2 linked regions of the Aeoliella mucimassa genome follow. The protein of the gene in region 1 interacts with the protein of each later gene in a pairwise test. Links are inferred from orthologs where the notes say so. Each region holds a gene or a part of one and is shown on either strand. Other genes may lie near its edges.

Region 1 (7,942 bases):
GGGGCTAAGGTGTTCGATACGCCGCCGCTGTCGGTCGACGGCATGACCGAAGCCATCCAAACCACCACTGCGGCGGTTCGCAAAATCGATCCCACCAAAGTACTGCCGGCAGCGGAAATCGAACGACTCTGGCGCGAGATGCATGAAGTCTCCCGCGGCGAGGAAGTCTCGCTGCTCGAAGTCTCTGGTGCCATGACGCTGCATACGTTGGATCGACTCGGTAAGGTAGGGCAGGGGGCTATTTCGGGATTCACCATCGCGGGTACGTTGCTCGATCGTCATGTAATTGACCACTACGAAACCGCGTTGACCGACATCCATCAGCGCGGTTACTACAACACGTTGGCCGAAGTCAGTCGGCCTTATATCTCGGCGGTCTGGGAGAACTTCTCCACCGACCGGCGGACCATCACTGAGGAGTTGCTCGACGGCACCTTAGTTGGCCAAGCGGCCAGCTCGGTGCGGCGGTGGTTCGGCATGAGTCCTGCGGCCGATACCCCTGAGAACACCCCTCCTGCAGTGTAGTTTTTTGCAGCTATCGGAAATTTCTGGCAGAATGTTCGGAAACTCCCATGGACAGCCGCCCGCAAAGTTTCCCCGTCTTGTCAGCGGCGGACCACAGGTCGCAACTTTTCTGTCGTCGTAAGTTGTTTGCGCAAAAAGGCTTACGTCTTTCGGGTTTTACTATTCTGCCGGAATTATAGATTCGCTACCCTTCGCGGCAGTCTCGCATTACCGGAACAGACGATACATACCTTACTACCTGTCATTAGCTCGCCAACCAACTCCGTTGGATTTGTTCTCGTGTCCACATCAATCGCTCAGCTCTGTCATCATCTTCGTTCCATCCTCGCGGTTGGTTTGACGCTGGTAATCTGTACGCTGACCGGCGGAGTGGCCAACGCCCAAACCTCAGCGGCAGTTGAGCAGTCGTTCGGATCTCAGCCAGGGCTCGGTTCGCACTCGCAGTTTGGTTCGCTTTCGCACATCCTGCCGACGCAGTGGATTTCGGACGAGCCAACCGGAGCGGTTGTTTCGGAACCCGAATTGGTGCTCGGCGATTACTCGAGCGGTTCCGGTTACTGCAATCCCAACTCTTGGGGTGAGCAGTTGATGCCCGATGGTCTGATCTATCGCAGCTACATGGCTGGTCCTCGTGAGTCGAAGTTTCAGTTGAATACGTTAGAGGAAACTGGCACCGGTCAAACTCTCTGGGACGTGATCCTGGGTGGTCGTCGTGGTGTCTGGCGTTATGGCTCTTTCGATACGTTGCATCCCGAGGGATGGCAGCTCGATATGGAAGGTGCCGCGCTGGTGCGATTAAACCTTGATAACGAACGGGATGTCGATTCCTCCGATTTTCGTTTCGGCGTGCCGCTTACCTATGGTTCTGGCAAGTGGCAAACCAAGTTTGGTTACTATCACTTGAGTTCTCACCTGGGCGACGAGTTGATTGTTCGTACGCCTGGTGCGACTCGTAAAAACTACGTTCGCGACGCGATCATCTTTGGTCTCTCCTACAACCCGACACCCTCCTGGCGACTGTATGGCGAAACGGCTTACGCCTTCTTCACCGCCGGCGGGGCCGAGCCGTGGGAGTTCCAATTCGGTGCCGAGTACGCCAAGCCGGGGGTTACCGGCCGGGCGGGGACGCCGTTCTTTGCGACCAATGGCCATCTGCGTCAGGAAATCGACTTCGGTGGAGACTACACCGCCCAGGTTGGTTGGCTGTGGCGGGGTGGTTCCGGCAGTCAGTTCCGTACAGGCTTCAACTTCCAGACTGGTCATAGCAACTACTATCAGTGGTACAACGAGTCGGAGAAGCAGTTCGGCTGGGCCATCTGGTACGACTATTGATCGCGAGCAGCGACCACCAATCGCACGTCGGTGTAGGTCATGCCGGCGGCCTTGGCGGCAACGATGCCTGGATCGCCATCTTCGAATACATGGCACTTCGTGGGATCGACTCCTAGTCGCCGAGCGGCTTCGAGAAACACTTCCGGCGACGGCTTCGGTGGAACCGGATCGCTGGCAGTCACCAGTACGGGAAACAAGTCGAGCACGCTGATCTGCTCCAGCGTAGCGGTCACCACATCGACCGGACCGCCCGACACCACGGCCATCGGCAGCTTGCCGAAGTAGCTCTGCGCGGTTGCCACGACTTCCTCAATCGGTTCAACCAACTCGATGTGCAAGCGGAAGCGATCTTCTTTCTCTTCGCTGATGGCCGGGGGATCGAGCGTTACTCCCCAGCAGTTATTGATGTCTTCCACGATCAAATCGGTCGGCACGCCAGCGTGCTTGTCGATGAACTCGCGAGGCAAATCGACCCCGTGGGCGGCCATGGTCTCGCGCCAGGCTGCGTAGTGCAGCGTCATCGTATCGGCCAGCGTTCCATCGCAATCAAACAACAGCGCTTCGGTATCGGAGGGGAAAGGTAGCATGAATCCTCTTTATGGGGTTCGTTGAAAGGGTTATTCAGTAATCAGTTTTTCGAAATCCGCCTCGCTCAACACCGGTACGCCCAGTGAGTTTGCTTTGTCCAGTTTGCTGCCCGCATTTTCGCCAGCTACCAAGTAGCTGGTCGACTTCGACACGCTGCTGCTAGCCTTGCCGCCATGCTGTACGATTAGCTCTTCGATTTCTTTTCGCGAGTATTTCGTCAGCGTTCCGGTGACCACCAACGATTTACCCGCCAGCGAGGTGCCGGCCGATCCGCTGGTTTCGGCCTCCGGCATCTCCAGCGAAACACCTACCTCGCGTAATTCGGCAATCACCGCGGCGCCGGTACTCGAGTGGAGGAACGTATGAATCGAGCGGGCGATCTCGGGCCCGATGCCCGACTCGTTTTCTCCGATTTTGAAGGTGGCAATCTCTTCTTCGCTCGCTTCCAGCAAACCATCTATTGTACGATAGTGCTCCGCAAGAATTCGAGAAGCGGTAGAGCCAACATGCCGAATACCGAGCGACGCCAAGGTGCGTGCGAGTCCCCGCTGTTTCGACGCGTCGATTGCGGCAAACAAGTTCTCGGCTTTCCGTGTGCCCATCCGTTCGAGGGCGAGCACGTCGTCGCGTCGTTCGTGTAACCGAAACACATCGCCGATCGTTTTCACGAGATCGGCTTCCATCAATTGCTCGATCACTTTAATGCCCATGCCGTCGATGTCCATTTGCCCACGGCCGGCGAAGTGGGCCAGGCGTTCGCGGAACTGTGCGGGGCACTCCGGATTCATGCAGTACCGTGCCGACTCGTCGAGCCCCGACAGCGGATCGGGCTTAGGGATGTCGGCTGGCTCTTCCGAGTTTTTCTCCGCTCGCTTGCGTTCGCGCTCCACGCGTGCCTCCCACGATTCGATGTCGTGAACGCGACGCTTGTCATACTCGATAGAAATGCTGCCGCCGCACTCGGGACAACACTCCGGAGCCACCGCAGGCTCGGCGGTCTTCGGGCGTTCGCTCTTAACCACCTCGACCACCTGCGGAATGATCTCGCCCGCTTTTTCGAGGATCACGGTATCGCCGATGTGGACGTCTTTGCCAAGCACCTCGCCCATGTTGTGCAGTGTTGCGTGCTGCACCGTGGTGCCAGCGACGAACACAGGTTCGAGCTTCGCCCGTGGGGTGAGTTTGCCTGTCTTGCCGACCTGCCATTGAATCTCGAGCAGCTTGGTAGTCGCCTGCTCGGCCGCGTACTTGTAAGCAATGCACCACCGTGGGAACCGGCTCGTGAAACCGAGTTCGTCCTGTAGATCGAATTGATCAACTTTTACGACCATGCCGTCGACCGCGTAAGGCAACGTATGTCGCGTGGTGTCGAACGCATCGATCACCTCCAACACTTCGTCGATACTGCTGGCGGTTCGAGCGTAGGGATTTGTGGGGAGTCCCCATTCGGCAACCTGCTCGTAAAACTCCGTGACGCTGGTCGCCGTGACACCATCGAGCTCGCCTCGCCCGTGCACGCAGAACTCCAACCGGCGCTTGGCGACGATCGTCGTATCGTGTCGTTTCAGCAGACCTGCGGTCGCGTTCCGCGGATTAGCTAGTTGCTGTTGTCCTTCCTCTTCGAGTTCTTCGTTCCACTTCTGGAACACCTGCCAGGGACAGTAGACCTCGCCGCGCACTTCGAGCACTGCAGGCGGGGGAGTGCTGCTGACATCCAGCGACAACGGAATCGAGCGAATCGTGCGGGCGTTCTGGGTGACATCGTCGCCTTGTTGGCCATCACCGCGGGTGGCAGCCAGCACCAGGTGTCCCTCTTCGTAACGCAGGCTGATGGCAACGCCATCGATCTTGGGATCGATCAAAAACCGGTCAACTTCCGGCGGTAGGCGATCGGCCCATTTGTGCAATTCGTCGGCCGCGTAACTGTTGTCGATCGAGTACATCGGTCGGGCGTGGGCGACCGTCTCGAACCCATCGATCGGGGTACCGGCTACCCGCTGCGTGGGGCTATCGTTCGTGAGCAGTTCGGGGTGCTCGGCTTCAAGCGATTTTAGTTCGTCGAGCAAGCGATCGTACTCGCGGTCGCTGATCGAAGGGGTCGCGTCGACATAGTAGCGGCGATCGTGCTCGCGAATCTCGTGGCGAAGTTTTTCGATGCGGTCGGCGGCGGACATGGCAGCAGAGTCCATTCGTGAGTCGGGAAAACCGGTTTTTGCCCCCAGGGGGAAAAGTGGGGGCAAAACGATTTAACGTAAGGTGTTTGATGGCAACAGGTTGCAGAACTGCCCCCGCCACCAAATCGCGGAAAAACGATTCGTGGGGGCAAAATAACTCTCGCTATTCTCGCCGGTGGTGAGAATCTTGCCCAGAGTACTTGGTGATCGAGCGTTCATGATTGGCGGTTTAGAAGGAGGTTTTTCCCTGTTGCGAGTTCTAGGCTGCTAAATAACCTCTCTATTAGATCAAAGTAGGTGGCCATTTTTAAGCAAAAAATGGGGAAATCAAACACCTAATTGGGTCCGCAATTCGGCTAGTTTTTCGTGCGTTCCGTGCCGCTCGCACCAAGAGGCGATATAGGGCCAGTCGAGCGTTTCGTGTTGGGTCGCCATCACGTTTTGGGCGTCGTCCCTGTCTTTGCCTCTGCCGGTTTTTTGTGACCAATTGAGTTTCGTGATGATTGTATCTTCCGGGGTCGCTACCCACGCACGTTCGTCGTACAGATCGATCGGTAGTCGACGTTGAAATCGAGCTTGGTCATGTGGATCATTGCTCAATTCGAAGATCTCGACCTTGAAGTCTGTATCATCCGCGGTTAGCAGCACACGCTTGGTAGCCGTAACCGACTCAAAGCCGAGTTGGGGGTCGAGGTGAATTTCGGGATGCGACTGGGCGATTTCTCGGGCCGCAGCGATGAATTCTGCTTCGACTACCAGGTCGATATCCTGAGTACCGCGAGGGACGCAGTAGAGATTCGTCGCGTAGGAGCCCACTAGCATGAACGAGTGGCCGTGCTTACTCAGCGAGGCGAGCACCTGCTTGACAATTTCCTCCGATTTGAGCATCTCGAGACTCCCATTTCTGAATACGAGCCAGCCGTTCGCGACGAAGCTCGCGAAGCTCCGCTTCCGATAGATCGGGATACTGCATTTTGAGCCCTTGGGTCATCAAATAGATGGCCCTTTCAAACAACTCGTGCCCAATGCGTACCCGCTCCTGCGGGGTCATTTGCTTGGCACGTTCGATGTCTCGCCAGTAGTCGGCGTCCATCTGGGTGTTTTCGGGAATCTTCATGGCTCGTATATTCTACCACATAGCCTGCTTGTCGGAAGTTGCAGGAATCCCCCCTACTTACCCCCATCCCCACGCGAATTTTTATGGCCCTTGCTGAATTACGTGACGTTACCATCGCTTATCGAGGGCCGGCGCTGCTGGATGAGGTAACCTGTCAGATTGAAACAGGACAGCGAATTGGCCTGCTGGGGCGGAACGGGGCGGGCAAGACCACACTGATGCGGATGCTCGCAGGCAACGTGCACCCCGATCATGGCGATGTGGTCATCGCCGCTGGCGCGAAGGTGGCCATCCTGGCGCAGGACGTGCCGCATCATTTGCAGGGGCCGATCACCCAAGTAGTGGCCGACAGCCTGGCCGAGCACGATCCGCACCTAGAAGAGTGGAATCGGCTGCCAAGGGTCGAGAAACTGCTCTCCCGCATGGGGCTCGATGGTGATCTGCTGGTCGAGAATCTCTCGTCCGGCATGAAGCGTCGGGTGTTGCTCGCCCAAACCCTGGTGGCCGAACCCGATTTGCTGCTGCTCGACGAACCTACCAACCATTTAGACATCGACGCGATTACCTGGCTCGAAGAGCTACTGCTCGGCTGGCCGACCACGCTGCTCTTCGTGACCCACGACCGGGCGTTCCTGCGGCGTCTGGCGACGCGTATTCTAGAGATCGACCGTGGCCGGATCTTCGACTGGTCGTGCGACTACGACACGTTCCTGGTCCGCAAAGAGCAAGCCCTGGCGGCCGAAGAGAAGCAGAACGCGCTATTCGACAAGCGGCTCGCCCAGGAGGAAGCCTGGATTCGCCAGGGCATCAAAGCGCGTCGCACCCGCAATGAAGGCCGGGTGCGAGCCTTGAAGGAGATGCGCAACGAGCGAGCCCAACGCCGCGAAAAGGTGGGCAAGTCGAAGCTCGAGATCCAATCGGCCCAGAAAAGCGGAGCCCTCGTCGCCGAGTTGGAAGAGGTAAGCTTTGCCTACGACGAGCGGCCGATCGTAAGTAACTTCTCGACCTCCGTGATGCGGGGCGACAAAATCGGCATCGTCGGGCCCAACGGAGCAGGTAAGAGTACCCTGCTCAAGCTGCTGCTCGGCAAGCTCGAGCCGCAATCGGGCGGGGTGAAGCTCGGCACCAAGGTGGATGTCGCTTACTTCGATCAGCTTCGCAACACCCTCGACGGCGAACAGACCGTGCAGGAGAACGTGGGCGAGGGGTCCGACAGCGTCGTGATCAACGGCAACAGCCGCCATGTGCTCGGCTACCTGCAGGATTTCCTGTTCACCCCCGACCGCGCCCGCACGCAGGTCAAGTTCCTTTCCGGCGGCGAGCAAAATCGCATTCTGCTGGCCAAGCTGTTCTCGAAGCCAGCCAACGTGGTGGTGATGGACGAACCAACGAACGATCTCGATTCCGAAACGCTCGAGATGCTCGAAGAACGACTCATGGAGTTCGATGGAACGCTGCTGGTGGTGAGCCACGACCGGGCGTTCCTGAACAACGTAGTGACGAGCGTGATTGCCTTCGAGCCCGACGGAGTCCGCGAGTACGTCGGCGGCTACGACGATTGGATTCGCCAACGCAAGTTCGATAAGCAGTCGCCGCAGGAGTCGAAACCGAAGGCCGAGAAGAAGGCCCCGGTGGAAACGAAACCGGCCGCGTCGACGGACAAGAAGAAGCTGTCGTACAAAGATCAGCGAGAACTCGAAATGCTGCCGGCTCGAATCGAGCAACTCGAGTCGGAGACCGAAGAGCTGACTGCTGCGATGAGCGATCCGGAGTACTTCAAGCAGCCCGCAGAGAAAATTGCCGAAGCGAGCGAACGTTTGAAGCAGCTGAACGACGAGCTATCGCACGCCTACGCCCGCTGGGAAGAGCTGGAAGCGTAGCTCTCTCGAAGCTGGTCGACGGCAAGGCATAAAAAAAGAGCCCCGCACGATGGTGCGGGGCTCTTTGTGTTTAACACTCGGAGCAACTCGACTAGGCGGGTTGCAGTTCGGCTTTGCGTTCTTCGATGATGTCGGCCTGAATGTTCGACGGCACCGGAGCGTACTTGCAGAACTCCATGGAGAACGTGCCTTGACCCTGGGTCTGGCTACGCAGATCGTTGGAGTAACCAAAGGTCTCGGCCAGTGGTACTTCGGCAATGATCTTGGTAAGGCCATTGGTGGTTTCGGTCTCGACGATCATGCCACGCTTGGCGGAGATCTGACCA
Region 2 (8,220 bases), 190 kb from region 1 along the record:
CTCGATGGCTTTCACCTTTTCGTCGGCGCGGCCTTCGTGCGAGGCTTCGTCGGGAGCCTCGACATGCACGCAAACGATGTCGTACTTCGAGAGTGCGTTGATGGCGTAACGCCCCTTGGCGGCGTAGTCGGTATCGAGATAACCAGTCGCCCCAGGGACTTCGATGCGATCCCAACCCACCAGGGCCGCGATGCCCCGTAGTAGATCGACCGCGGTGATCATCGCCCCACGGGGACCGAACTTTTCGGTAAACGGCGTCAGGCTCGGAGCCCCGCCTTGTCCCCAGAGCCAAACGTTGGTTACCAAGCGACGACCGGCCGCCTGGCGATCCTTGTTCACCGGATGTCCGGCGAACACGCGAGTCGAAGCTTCCATCAACTCGACCAGCAGGTCGCTACCTGGCCCACGAGGGTAGGCCTCGGCGATGGTGAGGTCGGTCCAGTCGTGTGGGGCCTCGGTGCGAGTGTCGTAGTTGAAAGGAGCCGCGAGTTTGTCGCCTCGCCAGATGAGCAGGTTGCGGTAGCTCACACCTGGCACGAACTCGAGGGCACCTTGGAACTTGGGATTGCTGGCCACTTCGGCCTGCAGCGATTTCAACAACGCGGTCGACTCTTCGGTCGAAACGTGATCGGCCGTGAAGTCGACCATTACCGGGCCGTGGCCGAGATCCTCGACCGTGACCACGTTGCAGCGGATCGCCCAGTCGTTGGGGGCCAGCTCGATGCCCTGAGCAGCTGCTTCCATCGGTGCGCGGCCGGTGAAGTGCTCGAACGGGTTGTAACCAAGCAGGCTAAGGTTGCCGATCTCCGAGCCGGCTGGCAACTCGCGAGGAGTATGGCACGCCCGAGCGACCACGCCGGCTGTTGCGAGAGCGTCCATGTTCGGCGTGTTGGCTGCTTCGAGAGGCGTCTTACCACCGAGCGAAGCCTGAGCCTCATCGGCTGCCCCGTCGGGAATGATGATGATGTATTTCATGTGGGATTTCTTTAGAACCACAAAGACTCAAAGGACACAAAGAGAAGAGCCCTAGTGAATCATGCGTTTGATGCCATCTTTTATTAAGGAGACGTTGAAGTTGATAAGGAATCCAAGTCGAACGTTTGCAAGCTTCAAATAGGTTAACAGTTGTGCTTCGTGAATCGGAGCTAGTTGATCGACCGACTTAAGCTCAACGATTACACAGTCGCTTACTAGTAAGTCAATTCGTAATCCACCATCAATAGTAGTGCCTCGAAATTTTATCGGTAGATTCAACTGCCGCTTTAAACTAAGACCCATTCTAGTTAGCTCGATCGTCATGCACTTCTCGTACACCGATTCCAGTAGTCCGGGACCTAGCTCGCAGTGAACATTAAACGCTGCTTGCACAACTTGTTTAGCCACCAGTTCGACATCGTCGGGTAGTTTGCCGAGCCTAACCACGTTTCCCCCCTTTGTGATCTTTGTGCCTTAGTGGTTCACCCACCCAACCGAACTCAATCCCGCAGCCACATCCGTACGGGGGCGGTTCTTACGCTTTCGAGCGAGGCGATGGTTTGGCAGGCTTTCGCGGCGGCGGCTTCGGTGGTTTCGTGGGTCATGATCACCAGGGCGACTGGTTCGCCGGGCGAGGTCGACTCGTGCTGCAGTACTGAGGCGATTGAGATGCCGCTCTCGCCGAGGGCCTTGGTGATTTGGGCCAGGACGCCGGGGTGATCGTCGACATTCACCCGCAGGTAGAAGCGGCCGCGAGCGCCGGCGTAGTCGGCAGGCGATACGCGGGCAGGGCGGTTCGACCAGAGTTCGAGTGTCTGGAAGGTAAGCTTCGTGCGACCGACGGCCGTGTCGATCATATCGGCCACCACGGCGCTAGCGGTCGGCATCTGTCCGGCACCCGGCCCGTAGAACATCAACCGCCCGACCGCATCGGCATCCACGCGGACCGCGTTGAACGGCCCGTTCACTTCGGCCATGGGGCTGCCAGCCTTGAGCAACGTGGGCGAGACGTGCAGTTCGAGTCCATCGTCGACCAAGTCGGCCACGGCGAGCAGCTTGATCTTGTAGCCCATCTCGCTGGCGTATTCCACGTCGGCTACTTGCAGCTTGTCGATGCCGGTCCGCGGAATGTCCTTCCATTGGGCTCGGGCACCGAAGGCCAGGTGGGCGAGGATCGACAGCTTCTGCGCGGCGTCGGTGCCGTCGACGTCCATCGTGGGATCGGCTTCCGCGTAGCCCAGGCGTTGGGCTTCGGCCACGGCGGTGTTGTAGTCATCGCCATCCTGCATCTTCGAAAGGATGAAGTTGCTGGTGCCGTTGAGGATGCCATGCAGCGAAGTCACCTGGTTAGCGCTCAGGCATTGACCGATGTTGGCGATAATCGGGATACCGCCGGCTACCGAGGCCTCGAACGCGACACTGCGGCCAAGTTCGCGAGCGGCATCGAAGATCTCGGCTCCATGTTCGGCCAATAGTGCCTTGTTGGCGGTCACCACGTCTTTGCCCGCCTTGAGCAGCTTGAGCATGATGGTGCGGGCGGGCTCGATACCGCCGATCAGCTGGGCGACCACTTCGATGTCGGGATTGTTGATGACATCGTCCACATTGTCGGTCAGGATTCCGGATGGCAGCTCGCAATCGCGGGCCTTCTTCAGGTCGCGGACCACGGCTTTCTCGAGCCATAGCACCCGCCCTGCGTGCCGAGCGGTACGATCGCCATGGTCCAGTAACAACCGAGCGACCCCTGCGCCGACCGTGCCTAGTCCGATGATGCCAACTTTGGTTTTTTCCACGATGGGTTCCCGCTGATTGAGGACCGCTATCTAGCCCTGGGTGAACATGGGGGGGCAGGGTTGAGAGTACTGAATTATCCGAAGTTCTCCCTGCCTACCTTGGTTCGAAAACGACCTGTCATGGTAGTTTGCCATTTGCCGGAACGTCAACGCCCACGGCGGTTTGCGCTCACGTGGCGAACCGGTAGAATCAACGGTTTGTCCATGACTGTTCGACGATACTATTCCCCACCTTATATCTTCCACGCACATGCCCCGGTATAACCCCGCGACCATTGAGCCCAAGTGGCAAGCCTTCTGGGACGAGAACAAGACGTTTGCCGCACCGGCCAAACCCGCGGAAGGGCAGGCCAAGCTCTACGCCCTCGACATGTTCCCCTATCCCAGCGGAAACGGGTTGCACGTCGGACACCCCGAGGGCTATACGGCCACGGATATCACCTGTCGGGCCGCCCGCATGCAGGGCAAGGCAGTGATGCACCCGATGGGGTTCGACTCGTTCGGGTTGCCCGCGGAAGAGCATGCTATCAAAACCGGCGAGCATCCCCGCGTGCAGACCGAGCAGAACATTGCGACCTTCCGCCGACAGCTCAAGATGCTGGGCTTTAGCTACGACTGGGACCGCGAAATCGCGACCACCGACGTCGAGTACTTCCGTTGGACTCAGTGGATCTTCCTGAAACTGTACGATACCTGGTTCGACAAGGAGCAGCAGCGGGGCCGCTCAATTGGCGAACTCGAGGTGCCGGAGCACGTGATGGAGATGGGCGAGGACTTCGCCCGCACGTGGGTCGACGAGCAGCGGCTGGCCTTTCAAAGCTCGGCCCCGGTGAACTGGTGCCCGGCGCTCGGCACGGTGCTGGCCAACGAGGAAGTAATCGATGGCAAGAGCGAGCGGGGCGACCACCCGGTGGTCCGCATGCCGCTGCGGCAATGGATGCTCCGCATCACCGCCTACGCCGAACGGTTGGAAAAAGACCTGGAACTGCTCGACTGGTCCGAAGGCATCAAAGCCCTGCAACGTAACTGGATCGGCAAGAGCACCGGTGCCGAGGTCGACTTCTACGTCGGTACCGGCGAGTCATCGGGTGCCACTAGTTCTGTCAGTGCGGAGTACAAATCGTGGACCAAAACCCGCAGCGAAACCGGCTATCCCGAAAAGCCAACCGACGAGGTGCTCCGCATCTACACCACACGGCCCGACACGCTGTACGGTGCGACCTACATGGTGATCGCGCCGGAGCATCCCTACGTCGATCGCCTGACCACGGCCGACAACGCCAAAGCGGTAAATAAGTACTGCGAAGCGGCCGCGATGAAGAGCGACCTCGACCGCACCGAGCTGGCCAAGGAAAAAACCGGCGTCTTTACCGGCAGTTATGCCATCAACCCAGTGAATGGCGAGCCGGTGCCCATCTGGGTGGCCGACTACGTGCTCATCAGCTACGGCACCGGTGCCATCATGGCGGTGCCCGCGCACGATGAACGCGACTTTGAGTTCGCCCAGCAGTTTAACATTCCGATCAAGGCAGTTATCCAGCCGGGCGATCACGTGTCGGCCGAAGACGCGGCGAAGATCCTGGCTGGCGAGATGGTTTACACCGATCCGGGCATGGCCATCAACTCGAGCGACTACAACGGACTGAAGACCGAAGAGTTCAAGGCAAAGATCACTGCTTGGCTCGACGAGCAGGGGCTCGGTCGCCAGGCGGTGAACTACAAGCTCCGCGACTGGCTGTTCAGTCGCCAGCGGTTCTGGGGCGAGCCATTCCCCATCCTCCACGAGCTGGACGACGAGGGGAACAAGACTGGCCACATCATGGCGGTGCCAGAAGAGGACCTGCCAGTTGACCTGCCCCACCTCGACGACTTCAAGCCGCACGGTCGGCCCGAGCCTCCATTGGACAAAGCCCCCAACGAGTGGCTGTACCCAGTGATTGATGGCGTGAAGTACAAACGCGAGACCAACACCATGCCGCAGTGGGCGGGGAGCTGCTGGTACTACCTGCGGTACCTCGATCCCGAGAACACCGAGGCCCCAATCGATCCCGAGATCGAAAAGGCGTGGATGCCGGTCGACCTGTACGTCGGCGGTGCCGAGCACGCGGTGCTGCACCTGCTGTACGCCCGGTTCTGGCACAAGGTGCTCTACGACCGCGGAGTGGTCAGCGCACCCGAGCCATTCCAGAAGCTGGTGAATCAGGGAATGATCCTCGGTGAGAACAACGAGAAGATGTCGAAGAGCCGGGGCAACGTGATCAATCCGGACGACGTGGTCCAGGAATATGGGGCCGACTCGCTGCGGTTATATGAAATGTTCATGGGGCCCTTGGAAGCTACCAAGCCGTGGAGCATGCAAGGTGTCTCGGGCGTGTATAACTTCCTGGGTCGGGCCTGGCGACTGGTCGTCGACGAGCGGGCGGACGAGCTGGGACTGGCTCCGAGCATTACCGACGAGCCGGCCAATGAAGCCCAACTTCGCACGCTGCACAAAACCATCCAGGCGGTGACCGACGACATTGCCAATCTGTCGTTTAATACCGCGATTGCCCGCATGATGGAGTTCGTGAACTTCTTCACGAAGGAGAAGCAGGTACCGCGGACATGCGTCGAACCATTCGTGCTTTTGTTGTCGCCATTTGCCCCGCATATTGCCGAGGAGTTATGGCAGGTGTTGGGTCACGACGATACACTGGCCTATGAGCCTTGGCCGCAATTTGATGCCTCGCTTGCTAAAGACGAATCGATTGAGATTCCTGTGCAGGTAAATGGCAAAGTGAAGACCAAGGTTCAGGTCGCCCCGGATGCCGATAAAGAAGCAACCGAGTCGGCCGCCCGCGCCGACGCGAAAGTGGCGGAACTCATCGACGGTAAGGAGCTGGTAAAGCTGATCGTCGTGCCGGGCAAACTCGTCAATTTTGTGGTCAAAGGCTAGCTGCAATAAATTGTAGGAGGGCTCTCCGAGCCCGATAGCCAGAGTTTAGACCGATAAACCTATGAGCAACGAATCAACCAAAGGACGTAGTGCCAACCTCCGCAGAGGTCGTGTCTCGGTTGATTTCGCGGCATACCTTGTGACCAAAGTGGTTCACCATCGCATTGAGGTTTTGGGTAGACCCGAGGTTGCAGAAATACTGATCGATAGCTGGAATCACCTGCGATCAACCGATCGAATCAAGTTGTTTGCTTTTTGTGTGATGCCAGATCACTATCATCTGGCCTGTATGTTAATGCCTGGCGAAACATTGTCGCGAGTCATTGAAGACACTAACAAGTTTACAGCTCGGAAGATCAATCAGCTTGTTGGCAAATCCGGGCAATTCTGGCAGCAAGGCTTTTATGACCGAAACTGTCGTTCGCCGGAAGAATTGCACGAACGGTGTGTCTATATTGAGCACAATCCGGTGAGAGCCGGTTTGGTAAAATACGCAGAGCACTGGCCATTCAGTTCAGCTAGTCCAGATCGAAAAACCACCTTGGATCGAGAATGGTGGCCTGAAACGGGGGGGAATTCCAGTCACCCCCAAGGGGTTTGAATTGGCGAAACGTATCGGGCTCGGAGAGCCCTCCTTGTATCTTGCAGAAAGGTTGGTATCAATAACCGAGCCGTCTTCTGCGGAGTGAGCGCAGCGAACGTAGCAGAAGACGGCGGCCGCCGGTAGATCGTGCCCTCCTGGGTCCTCACGAGACCGAAATTGTAGCTGGATCGCCGGTCGGCCGCCTGTCGAAGTAGCCCGAACAGTCGCCGGAGCTGTCTCATCAACAAGCTCGTATAAGCAAGGAAGGGTAACCGATGGAAAACAGTTTGCAAAGTACTTGGATTGGGGTTGATGTTGCCAAGCGTCATTGGGACGTGGTCGTTGCCGGGCAAACCCAGGTGCATCACTTCCCTGCCGACCAAGAGGGATGCCAGCAACTTCAGCAGTTTCTCGCTCAGCATCAGGTAACCCATGCCTGCCTCGAAGCGACAGGAGGCTACGAACGAATGTTAGCCGACTTCCTTCGTGAGCAAGGGATCGTGGTGAGTATCGCCAACCCACGTCAGATTCGCGATTTCGCCCGTGCTCAAGGCCAGCTTGCCAAGACCGATCGTCTCGACGCGCTAGTGATCGCTCGTTATGCGGTACTGATGCAGCCCAAGAAGACCAAAAAACCCTCGGAAAACGAGCGGAAACTCGGTTCCCTCCGGACACGTCGGCAGCAAGTGAGCGATGCTCTGACGCGGGAGAAAAACCGGTTGGGTACACAGCACGATGACTTGGTGCGCCAGTCGATTGAAGAAGCCATTGACTTCTACCAACGACAGCTTGAACAGCTCGATCAACAGATCCAACAGCTATTACAAGCCGACGATCAGTTTCGAGAACGCTCGGCACTGCTGACCTCGGTGCCTGGCGTGGGGGCAACGACGGCCGCAGCCTTGATCGCTCACTTGCCAGAGTTGGGATCGCTTAATCGTGGCGAAGCGTCACGTCTTGCAGGCCTGGCACCGATTAACCGTGATAGCGGAACCTTGCGAGGCAAGCGGATGATTGGCGGCGGCCGAGCGGTCGTACGCAAGATGCTCTACATGCCCACTCTCGTCGCGACCAAGCATAACCGAGTCATTCGCGAGCACTACCAGCAGCTGCTGCAACGAGGCAAAGCCAAAATGATCGCCCTTACCGCCTGCATGCGAAAACTACTACTGATACTCAATGCCATGATTAAAACAAATTCCACCTGGAATGACCCCCGGGAGACTTGATTTTCAAGACAGTCGCTACAGCTTTTCGCTCAAAAACATGCGACTCTAGAATTACTAGGAAACAACCATGAGAAGCATCTCGGCAGTTATACTCGGGGGTGGTCGCGGCACGCGTCTGCAGCCACTCACCACGCATCGCTCGAAACCAGCAGTTCCGTTGGCCGGTAAGTATCGATTGATCGATATTCCGATTTCGAACTGCATTAACAGTGGTATTAATCGCTGCTACGTGCTTACGCAGTTCCTGTCGGTCAGCCTGCACAGCCACATTCGTGGTACGTACCGATTCGACGCCTTCAGCGGCGGGCTGGTCGAAATTCTGGCCGCTCAGCAAACGCTGGCCACCGACGACGATACCAGTTGGTACCAGGGTACCGCCGACGCGGTTCGCAAGAACCTGCGTTATTTTACCGACCATCATACTGATCATGTACTGATTCTCTCCGGCGATCAGCTGTACCGGATGGACTTCAGCGCCATGCTCAAGACGCACGAGGAGAGCGGTGCCGCGATCACCATCGCCGCCAAGCCGGTGCATCGTCACGAGGCCAAAGGCCTGGGCATCATGAAGGTCGACGAGTCGGGCCGCGTGATTGGGTTTGTGGAAAAGCCGACCACGAACGAACAGCTCGACGAAGTTGCCATGGACCCCGCTTGGGTCGACTCGCTCGGGGTTACTGCAGACGGCCGCGAGTGCATGGCCAG

The links.
Region 2: the proteins of ligA (region 1) and leuS interact in binary tests that used the Escherichia coli proteins (3 or more experiments, as listed by UniProt). The link is inferred for Aeoliella mucimassa from one-to-one orthologs.

Annotation. Positions count from the first base shown.
Region 1 is NZ_CP036278.1:5,123,401-5,131,342, reverse strand. The notes cover bases 2,048-5,000. They hold ligA (NAD-dependent DNA ligase LigA), read right to left. Parts: upstream 4,620-5,000; coding sequence 2,475-4,619; downstream 2,048-2,474. Other genes in these bases: Pan181_RS20050 (hypothetical protein), read right to left, coding at 4,947-5,000; Pan181_RS20060 (HAD family hydrolase), read right to left, coding at 2,048-2,444. Also shown: Pan181_RS20070 (hypothetical protein), read left to right, coding at 1-525; Pan181_RS20065 (DUF1207 domain-containing protein), read left to right, coding at 805-1,857; more of Pan181_RS20060, read right to left, coding at 1,851-2,047; more of Pan181_RS20050, read right to left, coding at 5,001-5,507; Pan181_RS20045 (hypothetical protein), read right to left, coding at 5,458-5,736; Pan181_RS20040 (ATP-binding cassette domain-containing protein), read left to right, coding at 5,820-7,616; fusA (elongation factor G), read right to left, coding at 7,708-7,942. UniProt on the Escherichia coli protein: DNA ligase that catalyzes the formation of phosphodiester linkages between 5'-phosphoryl and 3'-hydroxyl groups in double-stranded DNA using NAD as a coenzyme and as the energy source for the reaction.
Region 2 is NZ_CP036278.1:4,937,124-4,945,343, reverse strand. Bases 2,673-5,903 are described here. They hold leuS (leucine--tRNA ligase), read left to right. Parts: upstream 2,673-3,018; coding sequence 3,019-5,703; downstream 5,704-5,903. Other genes in these bases: Pan181_RS19345 (REP-associated tyrosine transposase), read left to right, coding at 5,765-5,903; Pan181_RS19355 (homoserine dehydrogenase), read right to left, coding at 2,673-2,798. In the rest of the region: Pan181_RS19365 (cofactor-independent phosphoglycerate mutase), read right to left, coding at 1-975; Pan181_RS19360 (GxxExxY protein), read right to left, coding at 1,027-1,368; more of Pan181_RS19355, read right to left, coding at 1,476-2,672; more of Pan181_RS19345, read left to right, coding at 5,904-6,304; Pan181_RS19340 (IS110 family transposase), read left to right, coding at 6,562-7,515; Pan181_RS19335 (glucose-1-phosphate adenylyltransferase), read left to right, coding at 7,583-8,220.